Regions from separate parts of the Leuconostoc garlicum genome, predicted to be linked through region 1. Evidence: riboswitches for the same ligand, from Rfam matches in the RefSeq annotation. Region 1 holds a riboswitch; each other region holds the start of a gene.
The links. Region 1 has a riboswitch for lysine ahead of lysA (diaminopimelate decarboxylase). Riboswitches for the same ligand answer to the same signal wherever they lie in the genome.
Positions count from the first base shown of each region.

Region 2: another riboswitch for lysine. It lies ahead of A9176_RS01655 (amino acid permease); the one in region 1 lies ahead of lysA (diaminopimelate decarboxylase).
Region 3: another riboswitch for lysine. It lies ahead of alr (alanine racemase); the one in region 1 lies ahead of lysA (diaminopimelate decarboxylase).

Region 1 covers NZ_CP016329.1:1,618,785-1,626,318, reverse strand. The annotation lists gene rpmF (50S ribosomal protein L32) at 1-63, opposite strand, end outside; gene A9176_RS08220 (nucleoside 2-deoxyribosyltransferase) at 179-715, opposite strand; gene A9176_RS08215 (VTT domain-containing protein) at 975-1,658, shown strand; gene A9176_RS08210 (hypothetical protein) at 1,741-2,304, opposite strand; gene A9176_RS08205 (transcriptional regulator) at 3,019-3,567, shown strand; gene A9176_RS08200 (nicotinate phosphoribosyltransferase) at 3,564-4,940, shown strand; gene A9176_RS08195 (hypothetical protein) at 4,944-5,285, shown strand; lysine riboswitch at 5,343-5,518, shown strand; gene lysA (diaminopimelate decarboxylase) at 5,620-6,918, shown strand; gene dapD (2,3,4,5-tetrahydropyridine-2,6-dicarboxylate N-acetyltransferase) at 6,937-7,534, shown strand, end outside.
Region 2 covers NZ_CP016329.1:327,891-335,424, forward strand. The annotation lists gene A9176_RS01635 (FtsW/RodA/SpoVE family cell cycle protein) at 1-152, opposite strand, end outside; gene A9176_RS01640 (DUF2969 family protein) at 219-428, opposite strand; gene A9176_RS01645 (rod shape-determining protein) at 430-1,422, opposite strand; gene A9176_RS01650 (DUF1146 domain-containing protein) at 1,522-1,743, opposite strand; gene A9176_RS01655 (amino acid permease) at 1,869-3,308, opposite strand; lysine riboswitch at 3,388-3,556, opposite strand; gene A9176_RS01660 (phospholipid phosphatase) at 3,574-4,230, opposite strand; gene A9176_RS01665 (LCP family protein) at 4,423-5,595, shown strand; gene trpS (tryptophan--tRNA ligase) at 5,636-6,652, opposite strand; gene A9176_RS01675 (ketopantoate reductase family protein) at 6,811-7,534, shown strand, end outside.
Region 3 covers NZ_CP016329.1:399,405-406,938, reverse strand. The annotation lists gene A9176_RS02030 (ABC-F family ATP-binding cassette domain-containing protein) at 1-950, shown strand, start outside; gene A9176_RS02025 (biotin--[acetyl-CoA-carboxylase] ligase) at 952-1,695, shown strand; gene A9176_RS02020 (2'-5' RNA ligase family protein) at 1,736-2,263, shown strand; lysine riboswitch at 2,454-2,621, shown strand; gene alr (alanine racemase) at 2,700-3,812, shown strand; gene A9176_RS02010 (aspartate-semialdehyde dehydrogenase) at 3,852-4,949, shown strand; gene A9176_RS02005 (YdcF family protein) at 4,967-5,917, shown strand; gene A9176_RS02000 (ABC transporter ATP-binding protein) at 6,005-7,534, shown strand, end outside.

The sequences.
Region 1 (7,534 bases):
ACCGATGTGTCCGCGGCGGTTACGCTTGTGAGACTTAGAGTTCTTGTTTGATGGGGTAGCCATAATGGCACCTCCTTTCGTTTCAATTTATCAACTAGTCAAGTTTATCGAAATTTAACGCTTTTGTCAATAGGTTTTTCAAAAGTCGTGTCAAGTGTTTATACTTGACATCTTAAATTTAGATCAACTTACCCATGTAACGGTTTGGTGTGATGTCAAAGAAATCATAGTCAGCTAGTTCGGCAGTTGATGTAACATGCGCATCAGTACCGAAAGAAAGCATCAAGTTAATTGGGTGTTCGTCAAGGTTACCGTCAAAAACAGACACAACAGGTGTGTTAGAGGCAACAGAATAACCTAATTCCATCGCTGTACCACTGTCTGGATTTTCGGCTTCAAACACAGCAACCGTAATATCTGAGTTATCAATGGCCTTAATATCAGCCTTATAAGTCATGGCACCCCATTCAAAGCCTGGTTCGTTGTTTGATTCACCTAAAGCGACACCGCCATATTGGTGCAAAAGCGGCACGTGAATGTGAGCGATTGAAGGGTTCGCACTTAATTTAATAAAAGCGTCTTTTAGGAGCTCTTCTTGCTTGTCAGAGAACCAACCAGCAGCGAGGTAGACGTTCTTTGCACCTGGCAACTTTTTGCTGTTGTCGACATTGCGATTGATTTCTTCAAGATCTTGAATGAGCTTTGCTTCGTTCATGGTGTTTTCTCCTTGGGATTTTATCCAAATTAACTCGACATAGGCGTCAGTCAACTGTATCATTTTTAACACAATAACTGACCGTGTCTATCTATATATCTTACCGTATATTTGGTAAAATTGAAAATGTCATCACAAGTTGGCATCGGAGTTTAACACGATGGCATATTTTTTATGGTACACTTAATTTATTCAAAAAAATAACGTATAGGAGAAGTGTACAGCACAGCTTTATTGCTGAGCGGTACACAAAAAATACATGTTTCTGATTGATTTCATCCTTCATATTGACAGCCATATTGCCAGTTTGGTTACGCAATTTGGACCATGGACTTATCTTATTTTGTTTACTATTATTTTTGTTGAAACAGGCGCTATCATTATGCCGTTTTTGCCAGGTGATTCTTTACTATTTGCTGCCGGAGCCGTTGCTGCAACGCCAGCGGGAATTGCAGCTGGTCTTAATCACTGGGTGTTTATGGTATTGTTCTTCGTTGCCGCAGTTGCTGGCGACACCTTGAACTTTTGGATTAGTCGAACGGGTGGGGCTAAGTTACTTCAGCATCCGTTCATGCGCCGCTTTATCAAAGAAGAACATATTCGTGAAGCCGAAGGCTTCTTTGAAAAGCATGGGGCGATGGCCATTATTATTGGTCGTTATATGCCAATTGTCCGGACGTTTGTGCCATTGGTGGCCGGTATTAGTCAATTCCCATTCAGCCATTTCTTCAGAAATACATTGATTGCGGCCTTTTCATGGAGTTTCATTGCCACAGGTGCAGGGTACCTATTTGGTAATATTCCATTTGTGAAGGACAACTTCTCAATCATCATTATTGGTATTGCCTTTGTGACAATCTTGCCAACAATTATCAGTATTATCCGTTCAATGGTGATTAACCACCGCGCTAAGCAAATTGCAAAAGAAAATGACAACAAGTAAAGCTGCCGCCAGGTGGCTTTTTTTATTGCAGTGACACTGAGACGTGAGTTAGCTATGTACGCCCAAACGGGCATGCGTGTGTTTAGTTACTTGTTTGGGAATTAATGATTTTAGCGTCCATCGACGGGGCGGTTACTTTATCGCCTTGATCTGTTTGATAGGCTTCGATCCCTTCAATCACACCGGAAAAAGTCACTTGTTGACCTTCTGATAGGTTTGAACCGCTCAGCAAATCTTGATCCACGTCAACAATCAATAGGTTGTTGGGGTTGTCATTGACTGCAAGCCGAACTTTATCATCACCATCAGTTGGCACAATTTTGACCACTTTACCGCTAAATTGCATTTTTTCGCCAGCAAAATTAGCTGGGGCGTGGGCAACTTGCTCATACGTGATGTCTGTGTGATAGGCAATGGGTTCATTATTGCTAATGTTAGGTGACACCTCAGTTATCGTATGAATATTATCATCAGGTTCCACATCGACATCAATTTCAGAGTCTTGATTAGTGCTACTGTCATCATCAGATGTGATAGCTAAGTTGTCAGACTTTGCGACATTTGAGGATAAGCCCCGGGCCATCTCGGCCCCAACATCGGCCCCAACATCGGCCCCACATGAGGTCACTAAAAGTATCAGACTCATCACAAGTGTTGTGATCAATACGCGTCCGCTGACGCTACTGTCACGCTGTTTAACTTTGTCGATCACAAAAATGATCAATAGAACAAAAAATGCCACCAATGCGATCAAGGTTATGATCCAAAGTAAAGATAACATTCCTCTCATATTCTCACTCCCAAAGCCTTTTAATGTGGTTGCTCAGCACATGATGATAGGCTATTGTTAAACGTTAAGCAATTCATCGAAAATTATTCAGGTTATGTTGCGATAACATAACCTGAAGATGCGCTTATAACGCTACAACAAGCCATTATACTACCGTATTTGATCAGCCGTCAACTGGCTTTAGCTCGGGTGAATTAGGGATGATAATGCCTATTATGGTGCTGTTTTTCTAGCATAGGGTGAGGTGTTTTTTAGACAATTTTGTGACAAAAATACAATAAATGTGATAAATTTTAGATACAGCGCATGGTGCGTTGACCCAACATGAATTACGCCTGTTGATCGGTCGCAAGACTGTCTAAAACTACTTTCTTTCACACAAATTTCCACATTTTGTAATTCATGCTGGGTTTTTGGAGAATCATGGGTCACGATGACAATGCCTGTCAATCGTGACTTTTTTTATAGGCACATCGTGATCAGTGCTATAATTTAAGGAGTGACTATAAAGATTGGGGAAAGTTGTGACCCAACGGGCAAACGTTCGTGTCGCAACGCTGTATCATAAAAATGAATAATATTGAAAAATTACAACAATTAACACACATTACCACACAAGAAATTGCGGACGCCTTGGATGTTAACGCTGATTTGGTCAAAGAATGGCAAGATGATGCCAGTTTGCCAACGATTGCGGAACTGGAAGCTTTAGTCGGTATTTTTTCAAGTCAACTCGATGCCCAAGGCATTGAAGCCCAAACCAAATCACATCCGATTCACATTCGTTTGTCGATTGATTACTTGTTGAATCTTGGTTTGACAATGTCAGATTGGATCACGTTAAAGTGGGCTGTGGAAGGTCAGTGGCAAGGCGATCAACTTGTGGTTGGTTTCTTCCATAACGGCAAACTTACCCGTGTGGTGGTTTCTGATGACGAATTTGTCGCTGCCTTTGCAGGATATTTGATTTTGCAAACGGAAGGCGAATTTGAACCTTATATTGATGAATTTGATGATGATAAAGTCTATGATTGGCGCTTGTTACGGCTACATGGGGACGATTACCACGATGTTACCCGTGAGTTAATCGCAACAGACTTACCGGAGATAAAAGCATGACGGAAAATGTCATTTTGGCAACGGATGCCTATAAATTAACCCATCATTTACAGTATCCTGCCCAGTTAACAAAATTATATTCTTATGGCGAAGCGCGCGTTGGCGGCCAATATGAACAGGTGAGTTGGTTTGGCTTGCAAATGATTTTAGACGCCTATTTCCGCCAACCCATCACGGATGAGATGATCGATGAAGCGGCTCGTGTGAGTGAACTCACGTTTGGCACAGCAGCCTTTTTTAATCGCTCAGTTTGGGAAAAAGTCCGTGATCTGGGTTATTTCCCCGTTAAAATTAAAGCATTACCTGAAGGTATGACAGTGCCAGTGGGCAATGCGCTCTTTACGATTGAGTCAACGGCTGATTGGTTTGCCACTAGTTTGAACGCGTTAGAAGACGTTTTGATGCATGTGTGGTATCCAACAACCATTGCCACGAATTCAATGGTCATTCGGCAACGGTTAACGCCATTATTTGAACAATCGGGTACGCCAGCCAATGTGTCGCTGGCAGTTAATGATTTTGGGTTGCGTGGCGCGACGTCATTAGAATCTGCTAAACGAGGTGGTGCTGCCCATTTATTGCACTTCCGTGGCTCTGATAACATGGCAGCTTCGGCGTATTTTGACTTAGTTTATGGCGTGCCTGGACGGGCTTTGTCTGTCTGGGCAACGGAACATTCGGTGGCGACGTCATATGGTGCTGACGCCGGTGAATTCGCCTATGTCCATGCGCAATTGGATCGGGCACCGGATGATGCTATTTTATCCATTGTCATCGATTCATACGATGCGCTCAATTTTGTGAAAAATGTGATTGGGTCACCGGAAATTAAAGCACGGATTATGGCACGTGAAGGCCGAATTGTTCTCAGACCAGATTCTGGAGATCCACTAACCATTGATTTGCAAGTACTCGACCTGCTTGCTGAAATTTTTGGGACGACGACAAATGACAAGGGTTATCGCGTTTTGCAACATAATGTCGGCATTATTCAAGGCGATGGCATGAAAGCAGACACAATTATTGCCCTTTATGAAGCTTTGATGGCCGCTGGTTGGTCAGCGGATAACTTGGTGGTTGGCTCTGGTGGTGGTTTGTTACAAGAAGGCTTTACCCGAGACACCGCACGCTTTGCTATCAAAGCAGCCTATGCGGAGACCGCCACTGGTGAGCACATCAACATTCAAAAGAAGCCTAAAACGGATGCCACAAAAGCGTCAAAAGCTGGACTACTTAAAGTGATTCGCCGAGATGGCCAAATTGTCACAGTATCACAAAGCGAACCAGGAGAAGATCTCTTGACAACCGTTTATGAGAATGGCGTTTTTGCCCCCGTTGATGGGCAAGCGATAATACAACGTGCCCAAGTGTGAGGAATGATCTTGAATTACCAATTTAAAAAAGCCAGTGACATCACAACGGATGTCACAGTCGAACAACTAGACATCAAAGCTGCTGCGCAAGCTTATCGTGAACGCGATCAACGTGACCACAAGCCTAAAAGTGAAATGAGTCAAGCGCTCGTTGGCCGTGGCGTACAAGCGCTTGGCACAGAGGCAGCAATCGGTAAAGATGAACGTAAGGCTAAAGTACTCGCCTTGTTTAACGCCGGGATGACAAGTTATATTGATTTAGCTTTTGAAATGAATTTATCAGAAGCAACAATCCAAAAATATGGCAAAGAATTAGGATTAACTTTCATTGACACGCCATATTAAATTAAAAATTTGACATTTTTAAATGCGTAAGCTATTATAATAACAACATAAAATTTAATTTCACATAGAGGTTGCGATTGACAGGAGTCGCTTATCTGAATTGTTGTAGCAATTGGGAGGGTAAGTCAAAGGGGAAATCGCCGAAATGAACGAACACTACAAAGTTGGTTTGTTGGGCTAATGGTTAAGAACTATTAGACTGTCGTTAGAAATAACGGTGAGCTATGGAAACTGTCAAAAATGCAAGCTTTAGAAGCCTTTTGTCCGTGACCATGTCTCGAACAGAAGGCTTTTTATGTTATCAATTAGGGCATCGTTAAGGTGGAGAAGGTATATGAATTATTCAACAAACGCACAAGCACATTTGACCATTGACGGTGTTGATGCCGTCACATTGGCCGACACTTATGGCACACCGTTATATGTTTACGACGTCTCTAAAATCCGTCAAACGATGCGTGCGTTTAAAGCAATTTTTGAGCGCGAAGCTGTCCCTTATGTTGTGAGTTATGCCTCAAAGGCATTTTCAACGAAGGCCATTTATCAAGTTGCCCAGCAAGAGGGTATCCACGCAGATATTGTCTCGGGTGGTGAATTATACACGGCTCTGGCAGCAGGTTTTCCAGCAGCACATTTGAGCTTTAATGGCAATAATAAGAGTTGGGATGAGCTAAGCATGGCGGTGCGTGCTGGCGTGGGCACGATTATTGTTGACAATTTCTTAGAATTGCAATGGTTATCAGAAATTGCTGCTGCGCACCAAGTACAACAAGCTATTTTACTGCGTATTTCGCCAGGCATTTCAGCACATACCCATGAATTTATTAGTACTGGTCAGCAAGATTCTAAATTTGGCTTTGATTTATTAACTGGTCAAGCAAAACGTGCTTACGAGATTGCACGGTTGGATACAAACCTTGTTTTACGTGGCTTACATGCACACATCGGGTCACAGATTTTTGATGTCACGGGCTTTGAAAAGAACGCAGCTTTACTTGCCGATACAGCTCATAGTTGGGGTTGGACGCCAGCCGTTATTAACGTTGGTGGTGGTTTTGGGATTCGGTATACCGATGATGATACGCCATTGCCTGAAAGTGACTATGCTGCAGCAATCATTGCCACGCTGAAAGCAAAAGCTGAAGCATTTGCCTGGCCAATGCCGGAAATTTGGATTGAGCCAGGGCGTTCGATTGTTGGGCCAGCCGGGCAAACACTTTATACAATTGGGTCACGCAAGAATATTCCGGATTTACGCCAGTATCTTGCCGTTGACGGAGGCATGGGGGATAATATTCGACCAGCCCTTTACCAAGCGAACTACGATGCGGTGTTAGCCAATGATCCCAATGCGCCAACGACTGAAGTTGTGCGGGTTGCTGGTAAATATTGCGAATCAGGGGATGTTTTAGTTTGGGAGCAAGCGCTACCGCAAACCAAACCTGGCGACATCTTAGCCGTTCAAGCAACTGGCGCCTATGGTTATGCCATGGCTTCCAATTACAACCGCAATCCACGACCAGCAGTAGTTTTCGTGGAAAATGGCGCACATCAATTGGTTGTGGCACGGGAAACTTATGCTGATATTGTCGCGTTAGATCGTGACTACGACCTTGCCAACACACCAGAATAATCAAAAGAGGATAAAAACATGACAACGACAGAAAATGCAGCCCAAGAATTGATTGATTTCATCGCCAATGCCAAAAAAGTCACGCCGGTGAAGGTGACTTATAAAGGGGTCTTAGCCGGTGAAATTCCGGTAACGGTGCAACAATTTGGCGGGGTGTCATTTGGACAACTGATCGGCGATTGGGCTGATATTGCGCCACTGATTGCTAATTTACCAGCTGAAAATGTTTATATTGAAAATGATGCACGGCATTCAGCTGTCCCATTGCTCGACAAAAAGGCTGTGAATGCCCGTATTGAGCCAGGGGCAATTATTCGAGATCAGGTCACAATTGGGGATAATGCCGTCATTATGTTAGGCGCAGTCATCAACATTGGTGCAGAAATTGGGGCCGGCACGATGATTGACATGGGTGCCATCTTAGGCGGTCGTGCGATTGTGGGTAAGAACTCACACATTGGCGCTGGCGCCGTCCTAGCTGGGGTGATTGAACCCGCTTCAGCAGAACCTGTCCGTGTTGGCGACAACGTATTGGTCGGGGCAAACGCCGTTGTCATTGAAGGGGTTCAGATTGGTGACGGTGCCGTGGTTGCGGCTGGCGCCATTGTGACCAAAG
Region 2 (7,534 bases), 370 kb from region 1:
GCCGATTGCATCGTGCCATACTGTGAGTTGAGTGCTGCTTCGAAAATCGAACTCAGACCAATAATCATAAATAGCAAAAGAATTAAAATAATGCCCCAATCCAATTCTGAACCGGACGTACGATTACTCATTTGTCGTGAAGGTCGTTGCATGTTGATGTTACCTCGTTTTATGTACAAACCCTTATCATGTTCATGATAAGGGTTTTTCTGATTATTTTATTGATATAAGTTAAAACTTGCTAAAATAGCTTCAATTGCTTCGTCTTGTGTTTTCGCTTGGTTAATCACTGCTTGCTGCCCAAAATAACCAACAAAACCACGATCTGCAGGTGCAACGTAACCAATCTGTTTCTTATCAATCAAGACTTGTGTTTGGTTTTCGACAACCACAAGCTCAACACCAAAATTTTGATTTTTCTTCCGCATATTACAATCCTTTACGCCCTGATTTCATGTGTTCAAGTAATGCCCCAGCACCTTTAGCCACATTATCTAGTGGTGAATCAGACACAACAACTGGTACTTCTAATGCGTCAGACAACAATTGGTCCATGCCATGTAGCAAAGCCCCACCACCCGTGAGCATGATACCACGATCAATAATATCAGCCGCTAATTCCGGTGGTAGCTTAGCCAAAACAGAGTGCGTGGCACGAACAATTTGTTGCAACGTGTCATGGAGTGCTTCTTCGACTTCGTTTGAGTTAATCGTAATCGTTTTTGGCATCCCTTCAAAATTATCACGACCACGCACTTCCATTGTCAATGGTTCATCAACTGGCAAGGCTGAACCAATTTGAATTTTGATTGTTTCTGCTGTACGTTCACCGACGATCAAGTTGTGACGGCGCTTAAGGTAGCCCACAATGTCAAAGTTCATTTTGTCACCGGCCACGCGAATTGATTCAGACACTACGATATCGCCAAGTGATAGCACCGCAATATCTGATGTCCCACCACCCATGTCAATCACCATTGATCCAACTGGCTTAAAGATATCCAATCCGGCACCGACAGCGGCAACCTTTGGTTCATATTCCAGATAAACCTTGGCACCACCTGCTTTTTCCGCGGCTTGAATGATCGCCTTGCGTTCGATTTCAGTGATGTTTGTTGGGGCACAAATCATAATGTTAGGCTTTGACATGAAGCCCTTAACATTCAACTTATTGACAAAGTACGTCAACATGGCTTCGGTGACGTCAAAGTCTGAAATAACCCCATCTTTCAAGGGACGGACAGCCCGAATATTGCCAGGTGTCCGACCAACCATCCGGTAAGCTTCAGAACCGACTGCTAATACACGATCTGTTTTGTCATCAACTGCTACAACAGAAGGTTCGTTCAAAACGATACCCTTACCTTCTACATAAATGAGAACATTGGCTGTTCCCAAGTCAATGCCGATATCTTTTGCCATGTTTTGTCTCCAGTTTTTTTATTTTTATAAACGGGCGTATAACGCCGAATTGTCTACATAATCTAGTCAATTATACCACAGTTGCCAATCGTTTTTGAGCTACTTTCCAAATACCGTCGCTGGTAGGACAAGGATCCAATTCGTAATAGAAATAAAGAAACTCGCCACCAAATAGCCTAAAGCAATCGCCAAAATAATCTTTAAAAAGCCGGCTTGTTTCGGCGTATATGGCATAAACTTGGCGAAATTAATTGGCTTAATTGTCCAAAATACAAAATACATGGCCAATACATTGAGACTCAGCATAACGATTGGATTCATGTTGCCCCCCTTTTTTTGATCATATTATTGTAATCAATTATAACAATATGCGCGATACTTTTGTCACAGTAACCACTTGCAATAAAAAACAAGACACCGGTTCAATACGCGGCATCTTGTTATTTTCATTTCTGTTGTGTCAAATCAACATCTTCCAATTTAACGATGTGAGTTTTGTGACGAATTTTGTAGCCAACGTATAATACCACGAAGAGTGGCACTGATAAGTAAGTCACCGCAAGCTTCTCTAGATTAAACTGTGAAAAACTTGCCGGATCCTGACCAATAATCACCCCAATTGAAATCACTAGCGCAAACAATGGACCAAATGGGAACCATTTTGCTTTATATTTCAATGCATTTAAATCTTTTCCCTGCGCAACGTAGGCACGACGGAAACGGTAATGCGACAGCGCAATCCCAACCCAAGCGATGAATCCGGTCAAACCAGAAGCATTCACAAGCCAAGTATAAGCCACTGACCCACCCTTCGTGTTTGAAATAAAGGCCAATAAACCAATTGCAGTCGTCAAGAAGAGGGCCGCTACTGGTACGCCACGGGTTGACAATTTTGCAAAAATCTTTGGTGCTTCACCCTTACGTGCCATGGCATATAACATACGGGTTGAGGCATAAGAACCTGAATTAGCTGATGACACAATTGATGTCAAGATAACCGCGTTCATCAAACTGGCAGCAAAGGCAATCCCAGCATTCTTAAAGACAATTGTAAACGGTGATTCGGCAACATTCTTAGTTGATGCACTCAACAAGCTCGGATCACGGTAGTAAACCAAAGCCGAAATGACGAAAATGGCCATAATATAGAAAAGTAAAATGCGCCAGAAAACTTGATTGATCGCCTTAGGCACAGACTTTTCCGGATCTTTAGCTTCACCAGCAGTAATCCCAATTAACTCAGTACCTTGGAACGAGAAGCCAGCCACAACAAAGACTGACAAAATAGCTTGCGGACCACCGACAAAACCATGGTTCCCAACGGATAGGTTTTTCATCACGTTAATATCTGAATGGATAACCCCAAAAATCGTAGCGACACCCACAATCAAAAAGGCAATAATCGTGATGACCTTTATCATTGACAGCCAAAATTCGGTTTCGCCAAAGGCTCCCACGGAAAAGAGGTTAATCAAGAAAATGAACACCATAGCCACCGCTGAAAAAATCCACGATGGCGTATTAGGGAACCAAAAGTTTGACACCAAACCAACAGCCACAATATCGACGGCCAATGTGATCGCCCAGTTAAACCAGTAATTCCAACCCATCGCAAAACCCAGTGCGGGATCAACATAGCGACCGGCATAATCAGAAAAAGAACCTGATGTTGGTGAATAAGTTGCCATTTCACCTAAACTGGTCATCAAGAAATAGACCATGACACCAATTGCCAAATAGGCAACAACCGCCCCTGAAGGACCAGCTTGGGCAACCGTCGCACCAGAAGCCACAAACAAACCTGTTCCAATTGAACCACCTAAAGCAATCATTGACACATGACGTGTCTTGAGATTACGTTTCATCTCACCATTATGTTCTGCCATTAACATTCTCCCTAATCGGGGCAAATAAAAAGCCCCTTTCTTGTAAATAGAAAGAGGTCTAAAAAGTTATTTTATCGTAACTTTTCAAAGCACACCACGTCGCCGTGACAGTCTAACAACTATTCGTTGTTAGCCCAATTCCCCGCTGCCTTGCGAGAAATTTCGGCAACCGCCCCTTTCGCGTAAAATCACTGTTCTTGGCGAACTCATTTACGTTACTCATGTTGGTTGCAACCTCTTTGATAACTTGAATATCATATCATCTTTAAATTAAGGTGTCAATTTCTAATACATGACGCCAATGTTTTGCATGCCGACGATACTGCTGTTCGCTCAATTGCCACCAAAAATAGCCAAAACATAGTGCCCCAAGCTCACTCGATAGCGGCATGCCATTTTGCTGCATGCGCGCTAACGCCATCAGACACCAGCCAAACACAACCAGCAGTTGAATTCCCCACTGCCATTGCCAGTTAGCTGTTAATCTTGGCACAATAATAACGGCAATAACCGCCAGAATCTGAAACCACCAAACTAACAAGAGATCTGGCATCATTGATCCCTTTTTGAAACCCTTGTCCCAATAAGTGGTTAACACCGTCGATAATAATTCAACCACCAGCAACCCTAAGATCTGCGTGGCAATCAACCAACCCATGGCAATTTTATAATTGACCAAGTAGAACAACCCAGATAGACCGATAATCCCTAAAATTGCCAACCAGTAATGCGTCAATAAACCAGCAAAACCAATCCCTTGTTGTACAAACTGCGGTATAAAATTATGTACTGCTAATTCTGTCCCATCATTCATAACATGTATAAACAGCAAATTAAACCGTACCTGAATGGCCAAAATCAAAAACAAACCACCAAAAATAAACATCAGGCATTTTCTTAATTTATCGGGTTGAATTAACATGCATTGAACTCCCTTGTCTGTTGCTCATAATCATTGTACCATTATCGCCAATATCATTAGTTGAATTTCATAATTTGGCGCTTTTTTAACTTTGTCTTTATATTCACGTGTTATGATGGTTATAATTGTGATCCCCTATCATTAGGCTAAAATGATAGGCTAATCTAGCAACATTTTAGGAGATTAATTCGTATGGAGCCTCAACCAGATTCACGCGCGCACCGACATCAAGTGCCAAAGCACAAGCTACGTAACCTGATTTTTATTGGTATTGCCATGCTTGTGTTTGTAATCGGCTGTTTTGCTTGGTTAACCATTCACAACACAAAAGGTGTTATCGACAAATCATATGCTGGTGCCGGCCTCACCAAATCCCGTGATGTATCCGAAGTGATTAAAAGCGGTCGACCCATTTCAGTTTTATTGTATGGCACGGATACCGGTGAGTTAGGTCGCACTTATCGTGGTCGTACTGATTCCATGATGCTATTGCTTATTAACCCTAAAACTGAACAAACAACCCTGATCTCACTACCTCGTGACGCCATGGTCTCAATTGACGGTTATGAAAATACTTTCCCACAAAAATTGAACGCGGCTTACGCTTTTGGTTCAACTGCTACGTCAATTAAAACGGTAGAATCATTTTTGAACATCCCCATCGACTTCTATGCCCTCGTCAACATGGGTGGCCTAGCAACGATGGTTGATCAAGTTGGTGGTGTATCCGTCAAATCACCACTCGATTTTACCTATAGTCAAGAAACTGCCCACAATTATGGTCCTAATCTCTACCGTTTCCACAAGGGTAGTAACAAATATGAGCATTCTGACGATAACGGTGTAACTTGGTCCGATTCAAAAACGGTGATGAATGGTGATGCTGCTCTGGCCTTTTCACGTATGCGCTATGGTGACCCGACCGGCGATTATGGTCGTCAGCAACGACAACGTTTAGTTTTAGAAGGCCTCATCAAAAAGTCAGCCAATGTGTCCAGCTTACTCAACGACAAGTTCATGACCACTATTTCTAAAAATGTGCGAACTGACCTCACGTTTGGTGATATGACAACAATGGCTAGCAAATATATTAAAGCCAAAAATCATATTACCACCGAACACATGCAAGGCGTGACCACCAATTATCCCGATGCTGCCGGTAACGATGTCTCTTATGAAGTGATACCACAAACGGAAAAGCAACGGGTCACGGATCTCGCTAGAAAAGCCCTTGGTCTTAAAGCCGCGAAAACTGGCCGCCCTTATGGTGGTAAAATCCCATCAAGTCTCGCCAATATCGCGGCATCATTACGCCCAGCAGGCGATAATAGTAACGACGAAACCGATACAACGACAGCACAATAAAAGCACCATGCCAAATGGCATGGTGCTTTTTTATCATGTTTTATCCAAAGTAATCAATGCCCATCGCATAGCGGACATCTTTCATCGTCGCTTCTGCCACCACATTGGCACGTTCTGATCCAGTTTTTAACATTTCCAGCACCGCCGGAATATCCTGAGCAAATAGTGCACGTCGTTCACGAATTGCTGCCATTTCGGCTTCCATCACGTCAATTAAGTGCTTTTTTAGCTTCATATCACCTAGACCACCAGCCGTATAGTGTGCCTTCAATTCAGCCACGCGTTCTTTGTCAGGATCGAAAATGTCAAGGTATGTGAAGACAACGTTGCCCTCAACATGTCCAGGATCGTCAATATTGATGTGCAACGGATCAGTATACATCGCCTTCACTTTTTTGGCCAATGTATCGGCATCATCAGAAATATAAATGCCATTACCCAACGACTTAGACATCTTAGCATTGCCATCGATACCAGGTAAACGCCCTTGTCCCTTCGGTGGAAAGACACCGACTGGTTCAACAAGGACATCAGATTGGTAGGCATTGTTAAATGACCGCACCAACTCACGGGCTTGTTCTAACATTGGTTCCTGATCGTCCCCAACCGGCACTTTAGTGGCACGGAAAATGGCAATATCAGCAGCCTGTGACACCGGATAAGTTAAGAATCCAGCAGGGATTCCCTCACCAAAGCCTTTTTGTGAAATTTCTGCTTTCACAGTCGGATTACGTTGTAACCGTGCTACTGACACCAAGTTCATAAAGTATTCTGTCAGTTCAAATAACCCTTTGATTTGTGATTGTACAAAAATCGTTGTTTTTGTTGGATCAATCCCAACTGCCAAATAATCCAAAGCAACTTCCGTTAGTGACTGCCGAATTTTTTCTGGATTACGCGCATTATCTGTAAAAGCTTGCGTATCAGCAATCATCACAAATGGTTCATATTCGCCTGAATTTTGCATTGCCACACGATTTTTTAATGACCCAATATAATGACCGATATGCAACTTACCAGTTGGTCGATCACCTGTTAAATAAATTTCTTTAGACATTTTAACTTCCTCTATTAAAAACGTGCAACATGCACTCTACCTCTTATTATACGGTAAATTTCACAATGTTCATAGCCAAAAAGATTAAAAATACCCTTGACTTAAAATGTGATAAACATTAGAATAATATCATTATATGACGATAGGAGATTGATACGATGAAATATGCAGTAGTTGGCGCAGGCGCAATGGGATTGCGATACGGTATTCTCCTTCAGGAAAATGCAGGTGTCCCAGTGGACTTTGTTGAACCCACCCAGGCGAGTTTAGATAAGATTCGTGCGCAAGGCGACAAAGTTTGGAAATCACGTGATCACAAAGACCGTCATGACATTAAAATCAACATTTTCTCACCTGAGGAATATGATGGCGCGCCCGATGTCTGGATTTTCTTTATGAAGCAAATGCAGCTACAAGATACCCTCGATCGTCTGGCACCGAAATTCAAACCTGGTCAAACCGCCTTAGGTGCTATGAATGGCATGGGTCACATTGAAAAACTACAGCAATATTTCGATGATGAACAGATTATTGGCGGTACAGCCATGATCGCAACTGTCTTAAACGATTTTGGTGACGTCGACTTTATGGGCGCAGAAGGCGCTGGTTCTTCTGTCTATGCCAATTTGACAGAGAAACCTTCCGCAACCATGGATGCCCTCCTAACTGACTTTGAAGCTGCGCATTTAAACCCAAGTTACACCGAAAATTTCATGGGTACACTGCTGACTAAAGTCTTCTTCAATGCCGTTGAAAACTCGATTGCAACGATGTTTCAATCGCGGATGGGCCAACTCATGGCTTACGACAATTTCCTGGAAGGCATTGCACGCCCACTCATCAACGAAGCTTATGATGCCGCTGAAGCTGCTGGTATTGAAC
Region 3 (7,534 bases), 440 kb from region 1:
AAACCTATGAAGGCGCGGCTTTGATTATTTCCCACGACTTTGACTTTTTGGACAAAGTGACCAACGCGATTATTGATGTGTCATTTGGTAAGATTACCAAATATCGTGGCTCGTTCACGAAAGCGATGCGTCAAAAAGAAGAGCGTACGGAACAACAGTTGCGTCAATATGAAAAGCAACAGGGCGAAATTGAAAAAGCCCAAAAGTTCATCGCCAAGAACAAGGCGCGGGCCTCAACTTCAAAGCAAGCGAAGTCACGTGAAAAGATGCTGGCGCGCATGGAAAAGATTGATCCACCGTCAGAAACATTACAAGCAAAATTCAATTTCCCTTATGTGAACTCACAATCTGCCAACGCATTGACAGTTAATGATTTGTCCGTTGGTTACGTGACCCCAGTCTTGGAGCCAGTAACTTTCTCAGTGACAACGGGACAAAAGATTGTCTTTAAAGGGTTCAACGGGGCTGGTAAGTCGACATTGATTAAGTCAATTCTCGGTGTGATTCCTGCCTTACACGGGACAGCTGAATTCTCACCATCTGCCGTCGTTAACTACTTCGACCAAGACTTGGCATGGGATGATGACACAAAGACGCCATTACAAGAAATGCAAGATCGTTTCCCAACGCTAGAACCAAAGGCGTTGCGGACACGATTGGCTGCGGCAGGGATTAACGCTGAAAACGCGCAAAAGCCGCTGCAACAACTTTCTGGTGGTGAGCAGACAAAAGTGAAGTTGGCCATTATGGAAATGAAACCAAGTAATTTCTTGATTTTAGATGAGCCAACCAACCATTTGGATGAAGGGACGAAAAATGCCCTACGGGCAGCGATTGATAAGTTCCCAGGAAATGTCATTATCGTTTCCCACGAAGTGAGCTTTACAAAGGGCTTTGGTGACCGTGAATTAAACGTTGCGGCGCTATCCTATAAGAAAGAAACAGATTAGTATGGTGCAACTACTGACACAAAACAACATGCCGAAAAACATGACAGTTTTTGATGTGGTTGCGTCAACAATGATAAAAGGTCGAGACATGCTGAACGCAGGCGTGGCTCGGCCTTTTGCTGTGGTTGCCAATCAACAAACGGCTGGGTACGGGAAATTTGGGCGCCAATTCTTCTCACCGCGAGGGAGCGGTGTGTATATGACGTTTGTTTTTGACGTGCCAACTGGTAATTTTGATGCCGGACTATTGACCACTGGCGTGGCCGCAACGATTGCGCAGGTCATTTTTGAAGTGACTGGTATTCAAGTAGCTATGAAGTGGGTGAATGATTTATATTATCAGGATCGCAAAATTGCCGGCATTCTTGCCGAGGGCATTCTGACCGCAGGTCAGCTCACGCAAGTCAGTATTGGCGTTGGTTTGAATATTTTAGCCACGGTTGTGCCACCCGAACTGCGGGATAAAATTGGGGCACTTGACGTTGATGTGGATAAAAATGTGTTGGTCCGTCAGATTTTCACAGCCTTGCAAGCCGACTTTGCGGGTTATCAACAAGGGCAACATCTTGCCTATTATCAAGCACATGCTTATTTAACAGGCCGTTACGTGTCAGTACAAGTTGGGCAAACCGTTATCACTGGTAAAATTGTTGGGGTTGGGCAACGTGGAGAATTACTACTAGTTGATGATAGTGGTAGTTCACATGCTTTGTTGAGTGGCGAAGTAACCAAAGTCAATTTTTAATGTTGAATGGTTCATCATAACGAACAGGACGGGAAATGTGATGGGATTGCGATCAATTTTATTATTACCACGTATTAATCATGACCTTGTCCATGACGTGAGACAACGGTATGATACGCTGTATCAGCATGTTGCGCCACACATCTCACTGGTTTTTCCTTTTGAGAGTGACAGTTCAGACGATACAGTGATACAGGTTGTCACGGATGTGATGCAGCGTTTTTCGGCGTTTGATATCACATTGAACCGAGTTGCTGGTGAGCCTGACAATGGGTACGTTTGGCTAGTTATTGATCAAGGCGCTGCCATAATTACGGCTATGCATGATGCGTTATATCAGGCACCAATATTTGCTGCCCATCTGCGACAAGATATCCCCTATATACCCCACATGACAATTGCACAAGGTGTGACACCAGAGCAGGCGCAACAGTTAATCGTAGCATTGGGTCAAACACCACTGACAATCATGACGACCATTGTGTCAGTGAGTGTGGAACATATCCTAATCAACGATGATTCAGATGTCTTCTGTCAGGTGGCATTGCGGTGTGCGCATGAAAATTAGAATTATTGGTCCTGTGGGTAGTGGGAAGACAACATTGGCTAATCAAATCAGTGTACGTACGGAACTGCCAGTAATGTCCTTGGGTGAGCTTAACTAGGATGACTGGCCACTGGAGACCGACAGTGGTTAAAACAGTCATTTTAAATGCATTTGACAAAATAAAAGTATTAGAATAGAATAAAAACAATGAGAAAATCATAGAGGTTGCCGTAGACAAGAGTCACTTGTGGAGTATTGATAGATACGCTGAAACAAGTAAAAGGGGATATGGCCGAAGCACTGACACTATCATGTCAGTTAGCTGGGCCATTGGTTAAGAGCCAATGGACTGTCGCGGATGCGGGGTGCTATGACGGAGATAAGCGTTTTTTATTGCGATCCGTGACTGCCCCCCTAGCAGCCACGGATTTTTATTTTATGAGAAAAAGGTGTGACTATGGTAGAGGCAATTACAAGGCCAACACAAATTGAAATATCACAAAAAGCTTTAAAAAATAATGTCGCCGTCGTGAAGCAAACATCAGGCGCAGACAAAATCTTTTTGGCTGTTAAATCTAATGCCTACGGCTTGGGGTTAATCCCAACGTCTAAAGCAGCTGTCGCGGGTGGTGTCTACGGCTTAGCGGTAGCCATTATTGATGAAGCTTTGGCCTTACGCCATGAGCGATTGACGGCACCAATTTTAATTTTAGGGATTTCACCAGCAGAATATGCGGAATTAATGGCTGTCCAACATATTATGGCTACGGTTGTGTCGCTTGATTGGTTAAAAGAGGCGGCGACTTATTTGTCCGGTGAACAACGTTTGCATGTCTCGTTAGGGGTTGATACGGGAATGGGACGAATTGGTTTCCGTGATCGTGCAGCGCTGGCCGAAGCCATTGCTTATGTCCAAGCACATCATGATTTATTTGACTATGTTGGCTTAGCGACGCATTTTGCCGAGTCCGATTCGGCTAATACTGATTATTTTGAGATGCAACTGGCGCGTTGGCATGCGCTAACTGATGGCTTACCGGAACCAGAATACTATCACGTCGCCAACTCTGGGGCTGCCATGTATCACGCTGACGAAGTCCCACACGACGTCATTCGCGTGGGGACAGTCCTGTATGGCGTGGAACCTTCCCGTGGCGAATTGGCCGATGGCCATGAGTTGCAGCCAGTCATGGCTTTGCGTAGTGAAATCAACTTTGTGAAGCAACTGCCGGCGGGTGAAGGCATTAGTTATTCCCACAAATACACCACGACGGGCGACGAATGGATTGGCACAGTGCCAATTGGCTATGGCGACGGGTGGTTGCGTAAGCTCACCGGCTTTAACGTGATTGTTGATGGGCAATACGCACCCATTGTTGGTCAAATCGCCATGGATCAAATGATGATTCGCTTACCACGAGAATATCCTGTGGGAACAAAAGTGACCCTCATTGGTCGTGATGGTGGGTTAGAAAATACTTTGGAAGATGTCGCCCAACACGCGGGCTTGGCCCCTTGGGAAATCATGACTGGGATGCAAGATCGCTTGCACCGCGTACTTGTCGATTAGGACACACAGCGTAACAAACTTAACATTGAGGAGAACAAAATGACAGAAAAAACTTATCATGTGGCAATTTTGGGCGCCACTGGCGCAGTTGGCACACGTTTGCTATCACAATTGGAACAATCAACGATTCCGGTTGGTCAAATTAAGTTATTGGCTTCAGCACGTTCGGCTGGCACGACTTTAATGTTTAAAGGCGAACCAGTGACGGTTGAAGAAGCCACGCCAGAAAGTTTTGACGGTGTTGATTTGGTCTTAGCATCAGGCGGCGGCTCAGTTTCAAAGCGCTTTGCGCCTGAGGCAGTTAAGCGCGGTGCCGTTGTTGTCGATAATTCAAGTTATTGGCGCATGCATGATGACGTGCCGCTGGTGGTACCAGAAGTCAATGAAGCCGCTTTGCAAACGCATCAAGGCATTATTGCCAATCCAAATTGCTCAACCATTCAAATGGTAGTGGCCTTGGAACCCATTCGCCAAGCCTATGGTCTAGAGCGGGTGATTGTGTCAACGTATCAAGCTGCCTCTGGGGCAGGCCAATTAGGTTGGGATGAATTAGTCGCGCAAACAACGGCTTATAACGCCGGTGAACCGGTCACGGCATCCGTTTTGCCAGTCCGTGGTGCGGCTAAGCACTATCCATTAGCCTACAATTTACTGCCCCAAATTGATGTATTTGAAGATGATGGGTACACCCATGAAGAATGGAAAATGATTCACGAAACCAAGAAAATTATGTTTGGTGATAAGGATTCCCGTGACGTGAAAGTGACTGGCACGGCTGTGCGTGTGCCGGTGCCAATTGGACATGGGGAAACGGTTTACTTTGAAACAGCGGCTGGTACTGGGGCCACGGCACAGGGAATTCAACAAGTCTTAAGCCAAGCACCAGGGGTCGTGCTGGAAGATAATCCAGCCGAGCAACTTTATCCGCAACCGGTTAATGCGGCGGGCAAGCGCGAGACATTTGTCGGTCGTGTCCGGCCAGATTTGGAAGTTGACGATGCTTTCCATATGTGGGTCGTGTCAGATAACCTCCTCAAAGGGGCGGCCTGGAACACTGTGCAAATTGCTGAACGATTGGTGGCGCTTGACTTAGTGCGCGTCCCAGATACAGCAACAAATCCATTTACGACAGCGTAACGTGATACAATAAGGCTATGATAACCCTCATTTATCTTGTAACAATTGGATTATTATTGGTAGCGCTTGGCTACCAATTGCAGAAAAACCCCGCGACGATGACAATCGGTACGTATGGGGTTTTTATTGTATTGAGTGTGATTTTATTGTGTCAACATTGGCTCAACTTATCGCCAGCCAGCTGGCAAGCTATTCGTTTCGGGAGCTACAGTATAGCTGTACTCATGGGTATTATTTTAATGCTGAGCATTGCGTGGTACAGTTGGAAAAAATCACGGCGGTTACTGGTACCAGGCATTATTGGTGGCTATTTAATCAGTTTAGTTTTGTTATCCCCGTGGTCATTGTGGCGGCTGGCTGCGCCGTGGTTGCTGTTTTATTTTGTCTGGCAGTTTAGTCGCTTTTTAATCAGCAGTGTGGCTTATGGGATTGTCAGCCGGCCACCTAAAGTTGGCCCGCTTGTGGTGTTAGGCGGTGGTTTAGCGGATGGCTATCACGTTGGTAAAATCGTGGATGCGCGTATCCGAGCAGCGGTGTTAGATGCTCAAAAAATGACCCCTTTCCCGATTATCGTATTTTCGGGTGGACAAGGTGACGATCAGCAACGGAGTGAGGCTGCAGCGATGCGGGAACATGCCGTTTTGCGCTATGGTGTCCCGCTGGCGCAAACACGATTAGAAGATCAGTCACGGAATACCATTCAAAATTTTCGTTATAGTGCGGCTTTGCTTGATGGGCAACCGTTAACGTTTTATACGAGTGATTACCACGTTTTTCGGGGTGCATTGATTGCGCAAACACTAGGCATTTCAGCGCGTGGTCGTGGTGGAGTGTCGGTTTGGCAGCATCGCATACCGGCCTTTTTGCGCGAGTTTGCTGGGGTGATGAGCTTGCACAAACGGCGACAGGTGCTATTTGGCATTTTGTGGGTCATTGTAGCAGGTTTAAACGTGATTTTTTTCTCATAAAATAGTGTGTTATAATGCCTTTTATGATGTTGTTATGTGAAAAATGACGATTAAATAATATAACAATGGTTAAAAAGGGAGGTGTACATGAGTATTTTTGGAAAATTGATGTGGTTTTTTAAAGCGCATCAACGGCTTTATATTTTAGGGTTGTCTTTTTTATTCTTAACAGAAATTTCACAAATGGTGTCACCGGCACTGATTGGGCAATTCACGGATAAAGTTGTACGCCGAGAATTAACATTTGAGGGGCTGGTGTTTTATGCTGGTGGGATTTTGTTGTTTGCGCTCTTAATGTATGGTTTTCGCTACGCGTGGATTACCCACATTTTTCAGGGATCAGCGTTACTAGAAAAAACATTACGGCAACAGCTTTTCGACCATTACATGGCGATGGATACCACGTTTTATCAACGGCATCGCACGGGTGATTTAATGGCGCACGCATCCAACGATTTATCAGCGATCCAGCGTGTGGCGTCGGGTGGTATTTTAATGTTGGTTGACTCTGTGGTGGTGATTATTTTCACGGTGGCCTCGATGATTCTGGTGGTTGATTGGCGTTTAACGTTAATTGGTATTTTGCCTTTACCCTTGTTGATTATCGGTGTGCGTTACTTATCGCCGAAAATTCGTGCGGCGTTTACGGCGTCGCAAGAAGCCTTTTCCCGCTTATCTAACAAATCCCAAGAATCAATTGCTGGGATTAAAGCTATTAAGACTTTGGGTCAAGAACAACAAGATGCCGCTGCTTTTGAGGCGCAAGTGCAAGAAACGATTCAAATCAATAAGCGGGTTGCTCGCATTGACGCAATGTTTGGCCCAATGGCAACACTGATCATGACCATTAGTTATGTGATTATGATTACCTATGGTGGCTCGTTGGTCGTCAATCAAGCCATTACGATTGGGCAACTGGTCTCATTTTCGACTTATCTTGGTTTATTAGTTTGGCCAATGTTTGGTTTGGGGCAGTTATTTAACGTCTTGGAACGTGGAAATGCGTCATATATTCGTGTCCAAAACATTTTGTCTGAAAAATCTGCGGTGGTCGAAAAGCCAGATGCGGTCACGACACGGGCAACGGGTGACTTGGTCATTGACGTGACCGCGTTTAGTTATCCTGATGATGACGAGGCGAATTTGGCCTTAGAGCACATTAACTTTACAGTTAAAGCCGGTGAAACTTTGGGCATTGTCGGGCGTGTTGGTTCAGGAAAAACCACATTATTGAAGTTGTTATTGCGGCAATTTGATGACTATCAAGGCACGATTAAAGTGGGTGGTACGGACATTAAGGATTACACTTTTGCGGCGTATTTACGCGCGATTGGTTATGTGGCGCAAGAAAACTTCCTATTCTCGACAACGATTCGTGACAATATTCGGTTTGCCAATATTGATGAAACACAAGCGGTGGTCGAAGCCGCCGCTAAAAAAGCCGCCTTTCATGAAGATGTCTTAGCGTTGCCAGCTGGTTACGACACCGAAGTTGGCGAGCACGGGGTGAGCTTGTCTGGTGGTCAAAAGCAACGTTTGGCGATTGCGCGTGCGTTAATCATTGATCCGGAAATTTTAATTTTAGATGATGCCTTGTCAGCCGTTGATGCACGGACG